3 regions of the Bacillus aerius genome follow, and region 2 is predicted to be linked to each of the others. Evidence: predicted binding sites of a transcription regulator. Region 2 holds the regulator's gene; each other region holds the start of a gene.
The links. Region 2 encodes LexA, which represses DNA repair genes until DNA is damaged. Its sites were predicted from a motif close to CGAACATATGTTCG; they were not measured.
Positions count from the first base shown of each region.

Region 1: a site for LexA is predicted at 1,312-1,325, ahead of M2353_RS06250 (ImmA/IrrE family metallo-endopeptidase). Genes of this name have one in related genera too.
Region 3: a site for LexA is predicted at 5,501-5,514, ahead of ruvA (Holliday junction branch migration protein RuvA). Genes of this name have one in related genera too.

Region 1 covers NZ_JARYHO010000001.1:1,211,695-1,219,155, reverse strand. Annotated here, with positions in the region: gene M2353_RS06260 (hypothetical protein) at 10-141, shown strand; gene M2353_RS06255 (N-acetylmuramoyl-L-alanine amidase) at 130-1,029, opposite strand; gene M2353_RS06250 (ImmA/IrrE family metallo-endopeptidase) at 1,341-1,925, shown strand; gene M2353_RS06245 (poly-gamma-glutamate hydrolase family protein) at 1,916-2,539, opposite strand; gene M2353_RS06240 (DUF5412 domain-containing protein) at 2,784-3,155, shown strand; partial or broken gene M2353_RS20205 (methyl-accepting chemotaxis protein) at 3,194-4,017, opposite strand; gene M2353_RS06225 (NAD(P)/FAD-dependent oxidoreductase) at 4,239-5,708, shown strand; gene hag (flagellin Hag) at 5,736-6,656, opposite strand; gene hag (flagellin Hag) at 6,951-7,461, opposite strand, start outside.
Region 2 covers NZ_JARYHO010000001.1:1,765,564-1,773,024, forward strand. Annotated here, with positions in the region: gene M2353_RS08995 (glycosyltransferase family 39 protein) at 1-207, shown strand, start outside; gene M2353_RS09000 (NucA/NucB deoxyribonuclease domain-containing protein) at 435-815, shown strand; gene M2353_RS09005 (STAS domain-containing protein) at 992-1,807, shown strand; gene M2353_RS09010 (IseA DL-endopeptidase inhibitor family protein) at 1,840-2,382, opposite strand; gene M2353_RS09015 (hypothetical protein) at 2,679-3,122, shown strand; gene lexA (transcriptional repressor LexA) at 3,170-3,790, opposite strand; gene yneA (cell division suppressor protein YneA) at 3,950-4,261, shown strand; gene M2353_RS09030 (YneB family resolvase-like protein) at 4,279-4,926, shown strand; gene M2353_RS09035 (DUF896 domain-containing protein) at 4,996-5,226, shown strand; gene tkt (transketolase) at 5,415-7,418, shown strand.
Region 3 covers NZ_JARYHO010000001.1:2,468,885-2,476,345, reverse strand. Annotated here, with positions in the region: gene M2353_RS12835 (YhcN/YlaJ family sporulation lipoprotein) at 1-342, shown strand, start outside; gene M2353_RS12830 (LysE family transporter) at 389-1,021, opposite strand; TPP riboswitch at 1,260-1,369, shown strand; gene thiC (phosphomethylpyrimidine synthase ThiC) at 1,496-3,256, shown strand; gene M2353_RS12820 (hypothetical protein) at 3,290-3,439, opposite strand; gene M2353_RS12815 (hypothetical protein) at 3,632-3,814, shown strand; gene M2353_RS12810 (serine/threonine protein kinase) at 4,047-4,691, opposite strand; gene M2353_RS12805 (intercompartmental signaling factor BofC) at 4,918-5,430, shown strand; gene ruvA (Holliday junction branch migration protein RuvA) at 5,578-6,183, shown strand; gene ruvB (Holliday junction branch migration DNA helicase RuvB) at 6,195-7,199, shown strand; gene M2353_RS12790 (DUF2905 domain-containing protein) at 7,192-7,392, shown strand; gene queA (tRNA preQ1(34) S-adenosylmethionine ribosyltransferase-isomerase QueA) at 7,427-7,461, shown strand, end outside.

The sequences.
Region 1 (7,461 bases), 550 kb from region 2:
GGTGCCAATATGAAAAAGAAACTTAAACAATTGAGGTATGTTCAGTTTGCTGAATTTAAGCCATCCCCTTATGTCTGCCGATTACACGAAAAAAGTGTAGCCGTCATTCAAGCGGCCAAAAAGAAAGACTCACTGATTTAATAGTTGAAGCAACTTCACTTTTGTTTTAGGACCGTATACTCCATCACTTGTTAGACCATTCATCAGTTGAAATCGCGCGACGGCATTGGCTGTTTTTTCCCCATAAACGCCATCAATGCCCTTATCTACAGCTGTTTTGTCAGGATAAAAATACACAGCAGCAAGCGCTTTTTGGACGAGACGTACATGCTCCCCCTTTGTCAGAGGTGATGTCACCTTTAACACCCCATCTGGCAGTTCATAACTGAGCTTTTCTTCTGCATGATAAATCTTGAGAACTTGTCCAACTCGAATCATGTTCGGGTCACTAATCTGATTCCATGTCTGTAAATCACTCACTGTGACACCATGGGCTTTGGCAATACTCGTTAGCGTATCCCCGCTTTTCACCACATATGTGATAACCGTTTCCGGATCACCTGCAGTCTCAATTCCTCTTTTAAATTCATCCCATGTAGCTAGCAGCAGACGTGGACATGTTTTTCCTGACCAATGCTGATGCGTCACCACATTTGCTAATGGAATGCCATGTTCTTTTAAAAGCTTTTGAATAAGCCACTGGGCATGTTTGACAGCTTGTTGAAAGTTTCCATCCTCATTTTCACAAATTTCAATGCCAATCGATTTTCGGTTGCCATCTCCATGTCCATCCCCAGCATGCCATCCATTTTCATTTAAAGGGAGATGCTGAAAAATTTCCTTGTCATCCACTGTAAAGTGCCAGCTTACCTCTGTTGTTGAGCGTTTGACATATGCCGCGTGACTTTTTGCGTCAGCTCCCTTAGATGTATTGGCTGTGTTATGCACAGTTACATAAAGCGGCGCCATAGCATATCCTGGCCGATTTCCGTTTCCAACTGGAATAAAATCTTGATAAATTTGTACCATGTTTTGCACTCCTTTTTGTTAAATTGATGTTTGATCTTGCTCATCAATCGGTGGCAAACGTAAGACAAATTTGTTTGTTTTCGTCATAAGACTATGGTAAAATTTGAATTCAATCGCCGTTTTATCTTTGTAAAAAATAAAAAATTAGAATAAGAAACAGGAAAAACTTCCAATTTTCTTTGATTTTATGTTAAAATTGTTAAAAACAAGCCGATATAAGAAGTAAGCGATAGCTTTATTAGCCATTTAGTCCTATATGGACTTTTCTTTTACGGCAAAAATAGAACATACGTTTGTATGGAGGTTTTGACATGACTTATTTTTTAACCCATTTAGAAGAAGATATTAAACGGTTATACACTCAACTGCAAATAAGCGGTCCTGCCTATGTAGACATGCATAGGATCGCAGCTGAATTTCATGTATGGGTACACTACGAGGATACTGGCAGCATGATGATCAAACATCAAGGTCTTTACAGTATTATTTTAAACAGAGCCTTATCGTCAGAAGAACAGTGGCAGGATTTCGCCCACGAGCTTTGTCATGTGCTAAAGCATACAGGCAACCACTTTAACATGCACAAGCTCTTTCGAGAACTGCAAGAGTTTCAAGCAAAACAATTCATGTATCACTTTTGTGTTCCGACTTTTATGCTGCTGCAAATGACGCTCCCAAACCTTAGGCAGCAAGCCATTTTGCATATTGCTCAAACATTTCATGTCACTCGGGATTTTGCTGAAAAACGGCTTGCTCTATTTGAACAGCGAAGAGCCGGCATTCAATTTCAAAAAGAATTCACTTCTTATTTAATGAGAGCAGGCAAGGTCGCAGAAAATGAAGCTGCGTATCAAACAAAAGCGTCTGCACACGTGACGTCAGAAGTTTATTCATAAAGGCTTAACACTTGTTTCAGTACATTTGTGTATTGATAAAATTGTTCGGTTTGTGTATCACGCCTACGGCTCCTCCTAAAGTCTTGAAAGAAAGCTCTTCTCTGAGCTTGGCTAATTTCAATTTGAACACTTTTTCCTGTGAGGCATTGATTATTAATATTTTGAGGATGTGTTCCAGCAAATTGATCCGATTCAGATAAAAGTAAGGCATGGAAGCCATTTTGTGTGAGATACTTCACTGTTTCAGCAGCTTTTTCCCTGTCGGTACCGCCAACTAAAGTTTGTAGGACGTCTGTTTCTCCATAGCCGTGGAGTGCAAACGTATAATGATGTGTATGCACTTGAGAAAGACAAATCGGCTCATCAAAACGTGTGCTCGTAATATGAAGAACATGATTGCCTTTCACTTTAAGGCCCTCGAATAAATACATAGAATAATCGGTTGCTACTTCATGGACCAGCTCGCTCACGCCAGATTCAATTCCTCCCGCATGAGGTGACAGGACGAGAAGCTGATCCCCTTTCCGCTGATGAAGAATTTGATAGTCGATCCCTTTTCTTTCATGAGCGGAAAGCTCTTCATAATTTTGATACGTATCTATGATTTGATTCATTCCATCTGCCCCATTTCTCTATATGAGCATAAGTCTACTGATCGCAAATTCTTTTGTAAAGTGTTTTCGAATAACCAGTGTGATCTGAACGCATCCTTAAATTTTCCTTATCTTTACGGGCTAACTGTTGAATGTTGAGAAAAAATGACCGATAATTGAAATGAATAGAACTTTTGGACTATATGAATCTTTTTGTATTCTCTCTCATATATTAGAATATTGCGATCTACACCTGGAGGAATTCATGTTTAAAAAGAAAACCACCATCATCCTTGCCATCTTATGTCTTAGCTTCGCCGGAATTATTTACTGGAAATGCTTCTCTCTTCAAGGCGTGTCTCACGGAACATTCATCCGCTCGATATCATCACCTGATGGAACCTATACCATTAACACATATCGACATAGCGGAGGAAAACTAAAAGAGAATGCGGTCAGAGCAGAAATTGAAAACAAACTCACCCATCACAAAAAAACAATCTACTGGAAGTACCCTGATAAAGATCCTCTGATCAAATGGGAAAATGCACAGCTCGTTCAAATTGGACATGAGTTTTTAAATGTGGTCAAAGGTGAAACATACGATTATCGCTTTGATCAGAAAAACAGAAAATAACGAGCCAACAAAAAACGAACCCTTTTTGGATTCGTTTTTTACGTTAACATCACCTTTTGCATAAATTCTTTCATTTCTTTGCTAACCGTCGTCAACCGATCTACAATTTCACTAAACTCCGTCACTAATAAAGCTTGTTCTGAAGATGACCCTTTCATATGGCCCATACTCTCAAGTAATGTATGTATATTAGAGGAAATCCCTTGCAATGAGCTTTCTATGTTTTCTGTTGCACGTGAGGTTTCGCTTGAGAGCTTTTGAACCTCGCTCGCTACCACACTAAAACCCGCTCCCTCTTTCCCTGCCCTGGCCGCTTCAATTGAAGCATTCAATCCTAGCAAACTTGTTTGCTTAGAGATACCTTTGATCATTTTTGTAATATCTGAAGTTTTTTCGAACTTTCAAGTGTTTGCTGTGTTTGGAATGTCATTTCCTCACTTGTCGCAGAGAGCTCTTCTGAATGAGCCGCCACCACATGTACTTTTTCTTGAATACTTTGAATGATGTCGTTCAATGACTCCATATACGCCTCAAGTTCTATTTGATTTTTAAGTGGAAAACCTAAAGCGATTGCACCAATGACTTGTTGATTTTCATCGAAAATCGGCAATCCCATTGCATTTAAAGGCGTCCCATACACCGATTCAGGTACAAATGTACTTGATGTTTCGCCTCTAAGCGCATTTTTCATATTCTGATCATCTGGTTTAATGGGATCTCCTGTCCGTATTTGAAAATCCACATCTTTTGATGGCAAATACAGCAAGAATTTTTCTCGATCAATGACACCCATCGTCACTTCATCTTTTAAAATCTTCATCATATATGGTGCTGCGGTTACAATACTCTGTAGTATATCCATTCCCTCTACCCCCTTAATGTATTTATCGGTCATTCCTCTTAAATTTGATTATTATTTTTTAAAAATAATGATCAAGATTGAAGTTTTTTTCATATTTACGAGTAAAAAGTATGCCAATTCCTTTCTATATTCAAAAAAACGAGAATTTGCTATACTTAGAAAATCAACATATGATGAAATGGTCATGTAACCATTTTATATATTCACTGGAGGCGCATGTTGTGACACAACCCACGAAGTATGAGCGGGCGATCGTCATCGGAGGCGGAATAACGGGAATGCTCGCTGCAAAGGTTTTATCAAGTTTTTACCTTGAAGTATTGATCATTGAAAAGGACGAATTGCCAGACGCTCCTGAAAATCGTTTTGGCACGCCTCAAGCTTTTCATCCACATAGAATGTTGCCACTAGGCAAACAAATAGTGGATCGTCTATTTCCTGGTTATACAAAAGAATTACTCGAAATGGGCGGGTACAACACATGGCATCAGACATCTCGATTTATGACAAAAGATGGCGAGTTAGTACTCACCGATACTGAAGAAACAGCTGTCACACGACGTGCCATGCTAGAGTGGGTGCTGATGCAAAGAATGTTACGTGAGGATCGTGTTCAATTTTTAGAAAAACATGAAGCGATCGCTCTTCTTTTTGAAGAAGAAACGACTCAAGTGAGTGGATTACAGGTCAAAGATCGGAGGATAAAGCATGGAATCATCAACAAAATGAGTGCGGACTTAGTCATTGATACGTCTGGAAGAATGTCTAAATTGCCAAAATGGCTGAAAAGCGCAGGACGAACCTTGCCGCAGACAGATGAGCTAATCGTCTCTCTTGGCTATAGCACAAGATACTACCAAATACCACCTGAGGCACCGAATCTGGAACCAATGGTCATCGTTGGACAACCGAATAAGCAAATTCCAACAGGACTGTTTGAACGAGTAGATCATGATTTAGTAGCGGTTCTTCTCTCAGCAGCTGGCGGCTCTCATTATCCAACAACGGACGCTGATCAGTTTGATGAAGAGACCACTAGGCTGACCAATCCCTCGATAGCAGAAGCCATCACTCATTTAATTCCCTATACGAAACCAAAAGGATTTAGAGTTCCGGCTTGTGTCAGAAACCACTATGAACAAATGGAAGATTGGCCAAGCGGCTTATTGGTCATGGGTGATGCCTTATGCACATTAGATCCAATACATGGTCAAGGAATGACAAAGGCCGCTCTTGAGGCACAGACACTTGAGCGTATGCTCAAACAAGCACAAGAAGATGGGCTTATTTCTTTTGAACGGCATACCTTACAACAAATGCAGCATGCCAATAAGCTTGGCTGGTGGCTCTGTGCAATTGCAGATATGGCATGGGAAGGCGTCGAGTTAAAAGGAACCCCCATTTCCCATCTGACATTTGTACAAGAATTTTTCAATTATTATGTACAATATGCCGTTCAAACAAAACAACCTAAATGCCTTGAGGCGTATCATCGTATGCATTCATTCTTAATAGAACCGAGAAAAATCATCAACCTAGAGCAGCTGCAAGACATGATTCAAGCTGACTCCACTGGTGAGGTCCGCAACTGGTGGCAGAGGTGGGATCAAAAGAATGATGAATTAAATCGAGCTTTCTTCTATGAAGCTGTTCCAGATTTTCAATTACATCTGTTGCTAAAATCAACATAAAAAAAGCCCCTCAAAGGGGGCTTTTAATTAACGTAATAATTGAAGTACGTTTTGTGGCTGTTGGTTCGCTTGTGCAAGCATTGCTTGAGAAGCTTGAGAAAGAATGTTGTTCTTTGTGAACTCACTCATTTCTTTCGCCATATCAACGTCACGAATACGAGACTCAGCAGCTGTTAAGTTTTCAGCAGAAGCGCTAAGGTTGTTGATTGTGTGCTCTAGACGGTTTTGGACTGCACCAAGCTTAGACCGCTGAGCAGACACTTGCTTAATAGCTGTTTCAATAATACCAAGTTGTGCATCAAATCCAGCAGCTTCCTCGCCATCTTCACCACTTGCACTAATAAATTTTGTCACATCGATTCCAGCAACAGAACCGGCTCCATCTTCACCTTCAGCCGTCCCATCTGTACCTAAAACTGAAGCACCCATGTTTTCGATGTTAAGTGTAATTTGTTGTGTTGCGTTTGCACCGATTTGGAATACAAGGCTTTGTGCCTCACCACCGTCATCAGCACCCTTAGACGAATAAGTTCCATCTAATAATTTCTTCCCGTTAAACTCTGTACGAGTAGAAATACTTGTAATCTCATCTTGCAAGTTTGAAATTTCATCTTGAATGGATGCCAAATCCTCTTCCTGCTGTGTACCTGTGTTCCCAGCTTGAACAACAAGCTCACGAATACGTTGAAGTATCGCATGAGATTCAGTCAATGCGCCTTCAGCCGTTTGAATAAGAGAGATACCATCTTGAGAGTTTTTAGTAGCCATTTCTAGACCACGGATTTGACTTCTCATTTTTTCAGAGATCGCAAGACCTGCTGCGTCATCCCCTGCGCGATTAATGCGAAGACCAGAAGAAAGTTTCTCCATGTTCTTTTGGCTTGAACCGTTGTTAGTAGAAAGACGATTCAATGTGTTAAGTGCTGCGATATTGTGGTTAATTCTCATATTAAATGACCTCCATGTGTTTGAACCAATTAGACATCCATGTCTAAAAGTTCTAAATTAGAATTTTTCTGTAAGCCTTACAATCCATTTATCGAACTTTAATGGAATATGTTTAACAAAAAAGGAATAAATGAGGGAAAAGTCTCATTCAATATGATCGTTTCGCTAGAGTATGCCAAATTTAAAGGTCGTTTTTCATGATTTATCAGAGGGATTAAAGAATCATACGTGAAGAGAAGGAGAAAAAGAGAGGAAAAAAGAGCATAAAAAAAAGCCCCATTAAGGGGCCTTTCATTAACGTAGTAATTGAAGTACGTTTTGTGGCTGTTGGTTCGCTTGTGCAAGCATAGCTTGAGAAGCTTGAGAAAGAATGTTGTTCTTAGTGAACTCACTCATTTCTTTCGCCATGTCAACGTCACGGATACGAGACTCAGCAGCTGTTAAGTTTTCACCAGAAGCACCAAGGTTGTTGATTGTGTGCTCTAGACGGTTTTGAACAGCTCCAAGTTTAGAACGTTGATCTGAAACTTGTTTAATAGCGCCATCAACGATGTCTAATTGTTGATCAAATGTAAGAGTTGGTGTAGCAGCAGTAAATTGTGTTACATCAAGGTCAGATACAGCTTGACCAGTTACAAGTGCGCCAGATGCATCAGTAGCACCTAGAGCATCAGAAGACATTGCTTCGATGTTAACATCTAATTTTTGTGCTTTGTTTGCACCAATTTGGAAAGTTAGAGTAGCTGTACCGTCAGCGAAATCGCCATTCAACAATTTTTTACCGTTAAATTCTGTACGGTCAGAG
Region 2 (7,461 bases):
GCACTTATTCAACAAGGAAAGGTGAAATACTTTTTATTACCAGACAATCAGTCATCAGCTAACAGCAAATTGGTTAGCTGGATTAAATCACATGGTACAGTCATCTCATCTGAAGAATATAAACGATCCACATCAGCTGAAGAGGGGATGCCATCCGAGATGTCTTCACAAAACGAAACATTATATAGGGTAGATGAAATATCTTAAGTAGAACAAGGCGAATGATGAAGAGATCATTCGTTTTTTCTTATGGATCAGTATCCAGGAAGATTCAGCTCATGTTTTTCACATGTCATCACTCAGCCACTCATACATTAAAAATGACTCATTCCCTTCAAGTCAACATCATTTCATCAAAAGTATGAGGAGGTCACGAGCTTTTGAAGATGAGAAAAGGCTGGATCGCTGCTGTCGTTCTTTGTTTTGTCATTTGGATGGGTGCATTATTAGGTGGTTTTGGAGAGGATCGTTCCGCAAAAGGAGCAGATCGTTATGATCATGTGATTCAATTTCCTAAGGAACGGTATCCTGAAACAGGCAGTCATATTCAAGAAGCTATTCGAAAAGGGCACTCAGACGTGTGTACCATTGACCGAAATGGGGCAGATGCCCGCAGGCAAGAATCATTAAAAGGAATTCCCACAAAACCTGGTTTTGACCGGGATGAATGGCCGATGGCGGTGTGTCTTGAAGGAGGAAAGGGGGCGAGCGTTCAATATGTCAGTCCATCAGATAATAGAGGCGCTGGTTCATGGGTCGGGCATCAAATCAGCGGGTATCCTGACGGGAAACGAATTTTATTTATTGTTAAATAAACATAGACAAGAGGCTCCTTGAGAGGGGCTCTTTTTGTTCAACAGGAGCGTATTCGAGCTAGCAGGTACAAAAGATTCAGTGGTACAATCAATCCATCAGGTACAAAGACTGACAAGTAGAAAATGTGAAGGGACATATGCTTATGGAAAAGAACCGTGCATAATACGATTTTTTCATGCAACATGCAGAGAAACTGACTGAAACATGGTATGAATCAATTGAGGATGATGATCCAGAATCCATTTATCGTTCAACAGATTCCAGCATCATAGCAGAGCTAAAACGGCAAAATCAAGATTATTATCAGCATTTTATCCGCGCACTTATTGAAGACAAGACGTATTTACATACGAAATTTAAAAAATGGTCTGAAGACTTAGCAAGTGATCCGAAGCACTTGAACACGCCATTAGATTACGTCGTGAGAGAATATATGTCCAATCAAAGAGTGGTTCTTCATTACTTAAAAGAGTTTATAAAACAGCATCAAGGTGATATTGACATTGATCGAATATTTTATTGGTATGATTTGATATCTGAGGCATTTAACATTTCAATTCATGTCTTTATTCAGCAATATGTGAAAAATACCACCAAAAAACTCGTTGCACAAAGAGACATGATTTATGAGCTGAGTTCCCCAGTCATTGTGTTAAAAAGTCATGTTGCCTTATTGCCTTTAGTTGGAGATATTGACACTGCGCGAGCAAAGATTATCTTAGAAAATACATTAAAACAGTGTTCGCAAAAAGGTGTTCAACATTTATGTATTGATTTATCAGGTGTCGTCATCATTGATACGATGGTAGCACATCAAATCTTTGATCTTGTCACGTCACTTCGGTTAATTGGGGTTGATACGACCATTTCAGGGATTAGACCAGAAATTGCTCAAACGGCTGTACAGCTTGGACTTCCTTTTAATGAATTTCAAACGGCTTCATCACTTGCTCACGCTTTAGATCGTATGACTGAATTTTCATCCATATAAAAACCAGGCCTAGTAAACGGCCTGGTTTTTATTTAGATCACAGCGTCAATTTTTGTTACTTTCCACTCGTTTTGTACTTTCTCGAAAGTGACAGTACGTTTTACTTTGCGTCCATCAAGTGTTGGAACTGTGAATTCGTATGTGCGGATTGTACTTTTCTTAGAGACGAGTTTAGGTGTTGCCTTATCCCAATTAAGCATATTGTCTCCGTCACCAACTGGCACAGCCATTTTTCCTTTATGAACGATGAACTGATAGTCTTTTAAACCGTGAGTAATGGCATCTTTTGTGAAAACTTGAGATAGATAGCTGTTTAGTTTTTTCTTTGTATCAAATGTTTTAGACAGGTAGTTGTAAGTCATATCTTTATAAGTAAATGATTTTAATTTGTAATCTGAATGCTCTTTAATGTTGTAGCCTGACATCGCACTCCAAAAGTGTTCTCTTGCATCAAGGGCAATATGTAACGCTTCTTTATTTGTCAAAGCGGCTGATTTTTTGGAAGCGGCCAGTGTTGTTGTTTGTAATGAGATCATAAGCATAATAGCGGTTAATAAAACAAATAATTTTTTCAAGGCGATTGCCTCCTTTTCTCAATGAAAACTTCTTATGTTACAAATGTTACAATAGTTACATAGATATTACAAGCATTAAATCTAAATGTTTTTTATTTCTTTACTTTCTATCTATATAACGTTTGAGGGAGACAAAAAGTTTTCATTTTTTTATTTTTTTCTTCCTCATTAGTATTTAACCGTTCTAAAGAAGAATAAAACGTCTTTTGGAAAGATTTCTATTTGTCTCCTCAACACTCTTTTTTTATGTATGACATATACTGTCGTGATGAATGTCTAAGAAAGTGGTGTTTAGTATGTATAATCCATATGAAGGTACGTGGAATGGGTACTTGTACGATCGGCAGGTACAAAGCATGCCGGCGTTTCCTATTTCTCAAGTTGGAGGATTTCCCGGCTTGCCATTTGGAGGAACTGGGCAAGGGCAAGGTGCAGGAGGACAGTCGGTCCCGCCAGCCCCGCCGCAGCATATCATCTCGCAATATCAACAAGCAGTTTCTCAGCCTCAAAGTATGCAGCCGCTCATTGCAGGGCAGAGTGTAGGCGGAAGCCAGCAAACGGTTCAATTTGCAGCTGGATGTAATAGAAGGTGGACCATTGTGTTCCTTAGAAACGGTCAAGTATTTCTCATGTATGTTCTTTCCTCGCAGCCTTTTGGCCGTACAACGGGTTTCATATGGCCGAACTTTACATTTGGCTCGTTCCCAAGCTCTAGTATTCTTGCATATTCTTGTTCATAAAAGAAAAAGCCGGCTCTCATCAGCAATTGATGAAATACCGGCTTTTTTTAATGAATATTTCTAAATACGCCAATCACTTTACCTAGTATACTCACATTCTGTAAAATAATCGGTTCCATTGATGGATTCTCGGGCTGTAATCTAAAGTGTGTATCTTCCTTATAAAAACGTTTCACTGTTGCTTCATCTTCTTCTGTCATAGCCACCACAATATCTCCATTGTTGGCAGTGCTTTGCTGACGCACAATCACGTAGTCTTTGTCCAAAATACCTGCATCGATCATACTTTCTCCCATAATTTCAAGCATAAATACTTGTTCATCTGGTGCTGCAAAAGTTTCTGGAAGTGGGAAATATTCTTCTACATTCTCAACAGCCGTGATAGGCAAGCCTGCTGTGACTTTTCCGATGACTGGAACATTCATTACAGCGCTTTTTGGAATATTCATTTCCTCTTCATCTAGTACTTCGATCGCTCTAGGTTTCGTCGGGTCTCTTCTAATTAAACCTTTCGTTTCTAGTCTAGCTAAATGTCCATGGACAGTTGAACTTGATGCTAGACCGACAGCTTCGCCAATTTCACGAACGGATGGGGGATAACCCTTGCTTTTTACTTCTTCTTTTATGAATTTCAGGATATCGAGTTGTCTTTTTGATAGCTTCGTCATCTTTTGCACCTCAAAACGTCAATTTTAAAGAAATTATAGCATGTTTTTCCTAACAGTACAAACATAGGTTCGAAAAAAACGTTTGACAGAAACGTTTGTTCGTATTTATAATGAGTGTCAGAAAGAACGAACACACATTCTATTAGGAGAGATGACATTATGAGGTTAAAGGAATCTATTATTTTTATTGGGCTATTCTCATTCATCGTTGGCATATTTCTCTCACTTATTGCAGTCACTAGCCATAATGATCCAAATCAATATGTTAAAATAGAGGTTCAATCAGGTGATACTCTTTGGGGATTAGCTGATCAAGTAAACGACAGTAAATCAATCGATAAAAATGCTTTTATTGACTGGGTAACTGAACACAATGATCTCGCTTCAACTGACATCCAGCCGGGAGATATCCTTGTGATTCCAGTTAAAAAAGAGCATCCAGTCGTATATCAACTTGCAACAGTACAGTAGAAAGGTCGATTGAAGACATGAATGCAATCATTTATGCGAGAGTAAGTACTGCCAAAGAAGAGCAAGAAACCTCGCTTAAAAGACAAGAAGAAGAACTGCTTGCTTTAGCTGCAGCGCAAAAGATGAATGTAGTCAAAGTGATTAAAGAAAAAGCGAGTGGATACGATCTTGATCGTGACGGTGTTTTTGACATGCTGGCTGCGCTGAAAGAGGAAGAAATCGATGCTGTTCTCATTCAAGATGAGACACGCCTTGGAAGAGGGCAGGCGAAAATCGCTCTTCTTCATTGTCTGTTTAAAGAAAAAGTCAAGGTGTACAGCGTATTTCATAGAGGAGAGCTTGAGCTTTCAGAAGCAGACGAGATGGTCATTGAAATTGTAGGCGTTGTAGAAGAGTATCAGCGGAAAATTCATAATTTGAAAATTAAGCGTGGGATGAAAAAAGCTGTTGAGCGAGGGTATCAACCCGAACTAAATTTAAAACACCAAGAACAGGCGCCTGGCCGCGAACGTATTGAAGTACCGATTTCTGAAATTGTTCGATTAAGAAAAAACAACATGACATTCGCTGAAATTGCAGCGACATTGCAGGCACTTGGTTTTGACATTTCAAAAGCAACCGTCCATAGAAGGTACCAAGAATATGAAAAAGGGCTTGCGACTTAAAGCGTGATTTGTTGTAAAAATGACTGATATTTAGTAGTATGTAGAGAAAATGTTTTAAAGGAGTTTGTCATGATTTCTAAAGAACAGCTTGCAAGAATCAATGAGCTTTCAAAAAAGTCGAAAGAGGCCGGTTTGTCGGACGCTGAGAAAACAGAACAGAAGCAATTAAGAGAGGAATATTTAAAGGCTTTTCGTTCTTCTATGAAAAATACACTCAAAACCGTGAAAATCGTCGATCCAGAAGGAAACGATGTCACACCAGAAAAATTAAAAAGAGAAAGAGACCAGAATCTTCATTAAAGGTCATCATTTCTTTATTTTTGAAAAGATGGGAGGAATATTCTCATCTTTTTTCATATTTGCATAAGTTTTTAGGTGATCGATAAACTAAATGTGACAAAATCCTTCTTTTTCGGCGTGAAATAGTTGTGAAAAAAGGACAGTAGATTTATGATAATGGTGTACACAAGATACGGAAGGGGATTTATATGGAAACGATTGAATTGAAATCTATTGCAACAATACGTACTCTCTCCATAGACGCAATTGAAAAAGCGAATTCCGGTCACCCTGGAATGCCGATGGGCGCTGCACCAATGGCATACGCTTTATGGACGAATCACTTAAACGTAAGTCCGCAAAATCCAAATTGGTTTAACAGAGACCGTTTTGTGTTATCTGCGGGACATGGCTCTATGCTTTTATATAGCATGCTTCATTTAAGCGGATACAATCTGAGCATCGAAGATTTAAAACAATTCCGCCAATGGGGAAGCAAAACACCTGGACATCCTGAGTTTGGACATACAGAAGGCGTAGATGCGACAACAGGTCCTTTAGGACAAGGGATTGCGATGGCTGTTGGAATGGCACTTGCAGAAAGACATCTTGCAGAAACGTATAACAAAGATAACTTTAATGTTGTGGATCACTATACATACAGCATTTGCGGAGATGGAGACTTAATGGAGGGCATTTCCTCTGAAGCTGCTTCACTTGCTGGTCATTTAGGCTTAGGCCGTTTAATTGTTCTTTATGATTCAAACGACATTTCTTTAGATGGCGACCTCGATCGTTCTTTCTCTGAAAATGTGAAGAATCGTTTTGAAGCGATGAATTGGGAAGTTCTTTATGTAAAAGACGGCAATAACATTGACGAAGTGACGGCTGCCATTGAAAAAGCCAAACAAAGTACAGACAAACCTACACTTATTGAAGTGAAGACGACAATCGGTTTCGGATCTCCAAACCGTGCGGGAACGTCTGGGGTGCACGGTGCACCGCTTGGCAGTGAGGAAGCGAAGCTAACGAAGGAAGCTTATTCTTGGACGTTTGAAGAAGATTTCCATGTACCTTCTGAAGTGTACGATCATTTCAAAACAGCTGTTAAAGACGCTGGACAGAAAAAAGAAGCAGCGTGGAATGAACTGTTTGAGCAATATGAAAAAGAATATCCAGAACTAGCAGCTCAGCTGAAGCTTGCGATTGAAGGAAAACTTCCTGAGAATTGGGATCAAGAGGTTCCTGTTTATGAAGCAGGTTCAAGCCTTGCCTCTCGTGCCTCTTCGGGAGAAGTATTAAATGGCATTGCTAAACAAGTACCATTCTTTATTGGCGGGTCTGCTGACCTTGCTGGATCAAATAAAACAACAATCAAAGATACAACTGACTTTGGCAGAGAGAATTACGCTGGCAGAAACATTTGGTTTGGTGTGAGAGAATTCGCAATGGGTGCAGCATTAAACGGTATGGCACTTCACGGCGGACTTCGTGTATTCGGCGGAACATTCTTTGTTTTCTCTGACTACTTAAGACCTGCCATTCGTCTTGCTGCATTAATGGGACTTCCTGTCACTTATGTATTTACGCATGACAGCATTGCGGTTGGGGAAGATGGACCAACGCATGAGCCAGTTGAACAGCTCGCTTCATTACGTGCGATGCCTAACCTTTCTGTGATTCGTCCAGCTGATGGAAACGAAACAGCTGCAGCATGGAAAATTGCTGTATCTTCAACGAATAAACCGACAGCGCTTGTTCTTACTCGTCAAAACCTTCCAACGATTGATCAAGCACCAGAGAAGGCGTATGAAGGCGTAGAAAAAGGTGGATATGTCGTCGTTGAAGCAGCTGATGCACAGCCAGAAGCTCTTCTACTTGCTTCAGGATCTGAAGTAGGTTTAGCCATTGAAGCGCAAAAAGCACTTGAAAAAGAAGGCATTCGCGTTTCTGTCGTGAGCTTACCTGCATGGGATCGCTTTGATGAGCAGTCAGACGAATACAAAGAGTCCGTTCTTCCTAAAGCAGTGAGAGCACGTGTTGCAATCGAAATGGGTGCTTCACTTGGCTGGGAACGTTACACTGGCCTTGATGGCGATGTGATTGCGATTGATAAATTTGGCGCTTCTGCTCCAGGCGAAACCATTATTGAAAAATACGGTTTCACTGTCAGCAACGTGGTGAGCCGCGTAAAAGCAAAGCTGAATAAATAATCAGTCTCCAAGCATCATGCTTTTTTGCAGACGGTTTGCAGAG
Region 3 (7,461 bases), 700 kb from region 2:
GGACGCTACAGTCATGGAGATATGAACTATCATAACCAAATGTCGTTCTCTGGCTACGATAAACAAGAGAATATCCAGCGTTCAAGAAAAATCGCCAACCGAGTGAACAAAATGAACCATGTGACAGACTCACAAGTTATGGTGACGGATGAAAATGTGTATATTGCTCTTAAAACAGATGGGCGCTTGACATCAGAGGGTGTATCACAAGTAGAAGAAGCAGCGACTCGTTATGCAGATGGAAGAGCTGTCCAAGTCATTAAAGACGAAGGCGCATTTACACGCTTCAGAGATATGAGAAAAACGCAATTTGAAACAGGTCAGACAGGCATGACCCGATAGGCTGGAATAAAAAAGGCTAAAGTTCATGACGAACTTTAGCCTTTCTTTAAAAATAAACTTTGATCCCGATATAAAATTCATAAAAGAAATAACAGCCAAATCCAAGTAATAAAATACCGGCAATAATGGATGTCCACTTAATCATTGTTCGGTTCATCACTTTTCTTGTTAGGGAAACAATCGTGAGAAGACCGATGTCATGAAGAAGAATCCCTGCCAAAATACCCGCAGCAGCCAATATAAATTCAGATGAATTTGTATTTTTATAAGCATCTGCCAGTACAGCACCAAACACAGATACCCAGAACACAAGGTTTCCAGGGGATACCGCGACGAGCAGCCCATTTCGGTATGTTTTAGCGAATGATTTATTCACTTTTTCTCCTGCTAAATGGATGTCTTGATCCGCATTTTTAATCGAATCGTAGGCAAGAATTATTAAAAAGATGGCACCGATCAGCCAGAGCGGAATTTGGATAAAGGGCAAAGATAAAAATTGAGCAAATCCAGCATATAAAGCCAAGATGAGCAATATATCGATGGTCATACCACCAGCGCCTACAGTTAATCCATGAAAGAATCCGTTTTTTAATCCCTGCTTTGTCATTTCAACCGTGATCGCTCCAACAGGTAGAGCAATTGAGAATCCAACGACGATAAATGTAAGAAATGTTTGCAATCGACTAGAACTTCCTTTGAATCATGTTTGTATAAAAATTCTCCGTTTAGATTAATTATACATAATAGGAGAAAAGGATCAATGATTATTTCTGATTTAATCGAAATGAGAGAGATAGATCGTGTATAGAAAGATGTATATCGTGAAGATCATGTATTCATTGTAGGGGAAAGGAACTATTTTCCTGAAACTTCTTTTTTTCATTTCTCAGCTATGCTACACTGTTGTGGAAATCAATATAAGTGACTAGGGGTGCCCGGAAATGCGGGCTGAGAGAGAAGACAAGCTTCTTAACCCTTTGGACCTGATCTGGCTCGTACCAGCGTGGGGAAGTTGAAGATGATACGTGTGCCATATGAATGGCATACATGTTTTTTTCTGACGACGAAACCAGGTTCTTTACATAGAATCTGGTTTTTTGCTGGTGCTGATTCCATCCTGACCGGTCACACGAAAAGAAGGAGAGAACAGCAAATGAATGAAAAGACAAATGTTCCATCAACGCAATCTTTATTATCAAATTTTGAAGGCAGTCGAAAGGTATATGAACAAGGTTCAAGACCTGACATTTTGGTGCCAAAAAGAGAAATCGTGCTCACAAATACAGTGACACAAGCAGGTGATATCCAAAATGAACCGATTCGTGTGTACGATACAAGTGGACCGTATACAGATGAGGAGGCTCATATTGATGTCACAAAGGGATTAAAGCGTCTGAGATCAAAATGGATTAAAGAAAGAGAAGATACTGAAAGCTATGAAGGGCGTCAAGTAAAGCCAGAAGATAATGGATATCGCTTGAATGGGAAAGAATCCTATCAAGCTGCCCATACAGATTTTCATCATGTGCCGCTCCGCGGGAAACAAGGTGCTTGTGTGACGCAAATGCATTATGCAAAAAAGGGGATCATTACGCCTGAAATGGAGTTTATCGCTTTGAGAGAACAGCTAAGTCCTGAGTTTGTTAGAGAGGAAGTGGCTAGTGGAAGAGCGGTCATTCCAGCGAATATTAACCACCCTGAAAGTGAGCCGATGATCATCGGGAAGAATTTTCACGTGAAAATTAATGCGAATATTGGCAATTCAGCTGTGACGTCGTCCATTGAAGAAGAGGTGGAGAAGATGACATGGGCAATTAGATGGGGGGCAGATACGATGATGGACCTGTCTACAGGAAAGGATATTCATACAACGAGAGAATGGATTATCCGCAATTGCCCAGTCCCAGTAGGAACTGTCCCGATTTATCAGGCACTTGAAAAAGTGAATGGAATCGCAGAAAATTTGACGTGGGAAGTATACCGAGACACATTAATTGAACAGGCAGAGCAAGGGGTTGACTACTTCACCATTCATGCGGGCGTCCTGTTAAGGTATATTCCGCTCACAGTCGACCGGGTCACAGGAATTGTTTCAAGAGGCGGAGCCATTATGGCAAGATGGTGTCTCGCTCATCATCAAGAGAACTTTCTGTATACCCATTTTGAAGAAATTTGTGAAATCATGAAAACGTATGACATTGCCTTTTCGCTTGGGGACGGGCTCAGACCTGGATCCATTGCGGACGCAAATGACGAAGCGCAGTTTGCAGAGCTGGAAACGTTAGGGGAATTAACAGAGATCGCTTGGAAACATGATGTACAGGTCATGATTGAAGGACCTGGTCATGTTCCAATGGATAAAATCAAAGAGAATGTCGATAAGCAGATGGAGATATGCAAAGAGGCACCTTTTTATACGTTAGGTCCTCTAACAACAGATATTGCACCGGGATATGATCATATTACATCCGCGATCGGTGCGGCGATGATTGGCTGGTACGGAACCGCCATGCTGTGCTATGTGACACCAAAAGAGCATTTAGGTCTGCCGAACAAAGAAGATGTAAGAGAAGGCGTCATCGCCTATAAAATTGCCGCACATGCAGCTGATGTAGCAAAAGGACATCCTGCTGCTCAAAAGCGTGATGATGCCTTATCGAAAGCGAGATTTGAATTCAGATGGCGGGATCAATTTCACCTGTCACTTGACCCAGAACGAGCGCTGGCATTCCATGATGAAACATTGCCTGCTGAAGGTGCTAAAACCGCTCATTTCTGTTCCATGTGTGGACCAAAGTTTTGCAGTATGAAAATTTCCCATGACATCCGCAACCAATCAGAAGAAGTGAAAAGAGAGATGGAGAAGAAGGCAAAAGAGTTTATCCATCAAGGCAGCCAAATCTATCAATCCTAAAAAAAACCTCGCACTCTCCTCTAGTGCGGGGTTTTATAAAACGGCTGAAATGGCTTTTCTCACGAGGTGGAAAAATGCTCTTACTGCAATCGCCATCGTTTCAATACTTGGGATGAGGGCATCTGTTAAATGAAACAGGACTGTTTGTCTCTCTGGAGATGTTCGTTTTTTCTTTTGTTTCATAAAGGCAGCCTCCTTTTCATTCAATATACTTCTTTTGAAGAGTATATAGATAGATATGTTGTGCGAATTTAAACAAAATTTAAACTTCTTGTGTTTAGAAGGAAAGAAGCAGGGGAAACGGATTGAATAGAGAATGAATGAAAAGAGCTGACCGATTCGGTTAGTGAACAAGACAGAGTGGAAGGTGATCTTATGATGAAAGTATTTAAGGTAACATTTCATATGAACAATGGGGAAGTGCTCGATTTCGAGCTAAAACGTCCAGCTACCTATGATGTGTATAAAAAAATTGAGGAAGCCAATCATTGGTTTAAGCTGAATAATGAAATCATTAACCTATTAAATGTGAATAGTATCCATGTAGAAACAGAATAAAACAGAAAGCCGCTCAAAGAGAGCGGCTTTCAGCGTGTAGACAAACCCTCGCATTCGGTGTCAGTCCTGCGTGCCGGTGCTCACGAATGTCAAATTCGCTCCGCGCCGGTACTCGTCCTTCCTAGAATTCAAAGGTTTTCTATCACGCTGAAAAGAAGACAAAGGGCTAAAATTAAGTTCATTTTAGCCCTTTGTCAACAATCTGAAAGCCGCTCTTTTCGAGCGGCTTTCATTATGCAGTAAAATCATTTCGGTTGTTCAGCTGACCTCGAGACAGCCAGTTTTTCTTATACAAATAGGCAATCACTTCAAGCCACAGACGCGGCGCTTTTTTAGGGAAAAAAGGTTTTTGATAATAGGCGTATGCAGCTTTTAAATCATCCCATTGATGACATGTTTTCGTTTGCGTGAAGCGGGCGACGTCAATGACCCTGACGCGGCCATCCTTTGTTAAAATTAAATTTCGCAGATGAATATCAGAAGGATTTAAACCTTTCGCGCGTGCTTCTTCCAATGCATCATCTACTTGTTCAATCATTTGTTTTTTGATCGGAATTCCTTTTGTCAGGCATTCATAGAAAGTATAACCTTTAATATATTCCATTAAAATATACTGATCCCCAGACTCGTAAATCTCAGGATAATAGGAGGAGCCGGAAAGTTTTTCATAAATTGCAGCCTCTTTGCGGGCGATGTTTCGATAAGAAGGAAAAAAGACTTTTAACGCCATTTTCTTGCCGTCTTTTTTGTATGAAAATACATAGGCACTTCTTCCTTTGCCGCACAGCTCAAGCTCAGCCGGTTTAAAGACGAGCTTATTAAAACGCTTTTCTTCTTGATACTGAATCGATTCGGCTAATCTTTTGACATCTGACATTGACTTCACCTTCTTTGGTTTCAGTTTATGCGGCTGAAAAACGAATGATGAAAAAACCATGTAATTCGGTAGAGCAATGGATTGTATAAAACATAACATTTACGCACGAAGGATACAACGAAAGACTCTCATTATGTGTCAAGACATCGATTTGGTTAATGTGTAGCAAAATGGGTCAAACTACATATGTCATGCATCGATCTTATGTTCTAAAGAGGTGTAAATAGTGAAAGTGAAAATAAAGTATTTCGTTACAGGACTTATCATGACAAGTGTACTCTTTTTCGCTGTTGATATGGAAGCAGCAGAACACTTGCAAAAAGAGTCAAAAACCATCAACGTTCAGCTTGAAAAGGTCTATCTAGACGGCGATGTAAGTATTGAAAGACAGCGGGCATCATTAGAAGACAAAGACACATTTTGGGCCCAGTATAAGGGCTGGACATTGGTAGAACAGCGAGAGGATTTTGCCCTTTTTAGAAAGCAAATTGACGATATATCGCCTTTGAGTAAAGCAAATGGATATATCGGATTATCAGAAGACGGCGTGATTTCTACGTTTCATGGAAGGCCTGACGGGTGGGCGGAGCCTATTCATCTCTTTTTTCAAATTGATACGTCCCGCTTGGAAAGTCATGTAGAGCAGCAGCTTGCACAAGGCATTCCATTTCGAACAAAAGATGAATTTGAGCATGTGCTTGAAGTCATGAAACCTTACCGAAATGAACAATCGTTTTAATCGTATGACAGCTTGCTGGTGTGAAGACCGCAAGCTCTTTTTCATGGGTTAACTATGAAAAAAGGCTGAGCGAACGTATGTTAACTTTTATTACGGTTTTCTCTTCGATTTATGTTACAATGGAGAACAGTCAAAGAGGTGAAAACGGTGATAGAGTTTGTAAAAGGGACCATTGATTATGTGTGCCCGCAATATGTTGTCATTGAAAACGGCGGAGTGGGATATCAAGTCTATACCCCAAATCCGTTTATCTATCGAGTAACAAAACAAGAAACGATTTATACGTATCATTACATAAAGGAAGACGCTTTTTCGTTATATGGATTCCAAACACGAGAAGAAAAAGCGTTGTTCACAAAACTGTTAAATGTCACAGGCATTGGACCGAAGGGTGCGCTTGCGATTCTTGCTTCCGGTGATCCTGGCGCTGTCATTTCAGCGATCGAACGAGAGGATGAAGCTTTCCTCATTAAATTCCCGGGTGTTGGCAAAAAAACAGCACGTCAGATCATTCTAGATCTGAAAGGGAAGCTCGCAGATGTGGTGCCTGAAATGATAGGAAACTTATTTAACCACGAGGATCATATCCAGATTGAAACGCAGCAAAGCGCTTTAGATGAAGCGGTTGAAGCCTTAAGTGTCCTTGGGTATGGTGATCGTGAAATCAAAAAGGTTCTTCCTTTATTAAAAGAAGAGAAGAATCTGACAACCGATCAATATGTGAAAAAAGCTTTACAAAAAATGTTGAAATAGGGTGATGTCTCATGGATGAACGGCTCGTCTCAACTGAAGCAGACAACCATGAATCAGCCATTGAGCAAAGTCTGCGTCCACAGACGCTTAGTCAATATATTGGCCAGCAGAAAGTAAAGGATAATCTCAGCGTATTTATTGAAGCTGCCCGAATGAGGCAGGAAACACTGGATCACGTCCTTTTATATGGACCGCCGGGACTTGGGAAAACAACGCTTGCGTCGATCATTGCCAATGAAATGAATGTTCAGCTGCGTACAACGTCTGGACCGGCGATTGAACGCCCTGGCGATTTGGCGGCGATCTTAACATCTCTTGAACCTGGCGATGTTCTGTTTATTGATGAAATTCATCGCTTGCAGCGTTCAATAGAGGAAGTGCTATATCCAGCGATGGAGGACTTTTGTCTAGATATCGTGATTGGAAAAGGAGATACAGCACGCTCTGTGCGGCTTGATTTACCGCCATTTACGCTTGTAGGTGCTACAACCCGTGTTGGGCTTTTAACAGCGCCGCTTCGTGATAGGTTTGGAGTTCATGCAAGATTGGAATACTATGAGCAAAGAGATTTGGCTCACATTGTAGCAAGAACAGCCGAGCTGTTTGAGATTGGGATCGACATTCGTTCAGCTGAAGAGATTGCAAGAAGATCTAGAGGCACACCGAGGGTCGCCAATCGTCTGCTCAGAAGAGTAAGAGATTTTGCGCAGGTGCTTGGAAATCATGCGATCACACAAGACATTGCAGAAGATGCTCTTGAGCGTCTGCAAGTTGACAGACTCGGACTTGATCATATCGATCATAAGCTGCTTTTAAGTATGATTGAAAAATTTAGAGGCGGTCCTGTTGGACTTGATACGATCTCAGCGACAATTGGAGAAGAATCACATACGATTGAAGATGTGTACGAACCATATTTACTGCAAATTGGTTTTCTGCAAAGAACACCAAGAGGGCGGGTCGTCACAAGAGAAGCGTATGAACATTTTCATATGGAGGTTCCGATTCGTGACTGAATTCCCTAAAATGTTGATGATTTTAGGTGGTGTCCTTTTTGCCGCAGGTTTAGTGTTTCAATTGGTTGGGAAACTTCCAGGCGATATTTTCGTGAAAAAAGGGAACGTAACGTTCTTTTTTCCTGTGATTACATGCATTGTCATTAGCATCGTCCTAACCATTTTACTCAATGTCTTCGGACGGATGAAATAACGTTAACTAGTTAACTACAGAATAGGTGAAGGAAATGAAGTTAGAACTATTTGATTTTGATTTACCAGA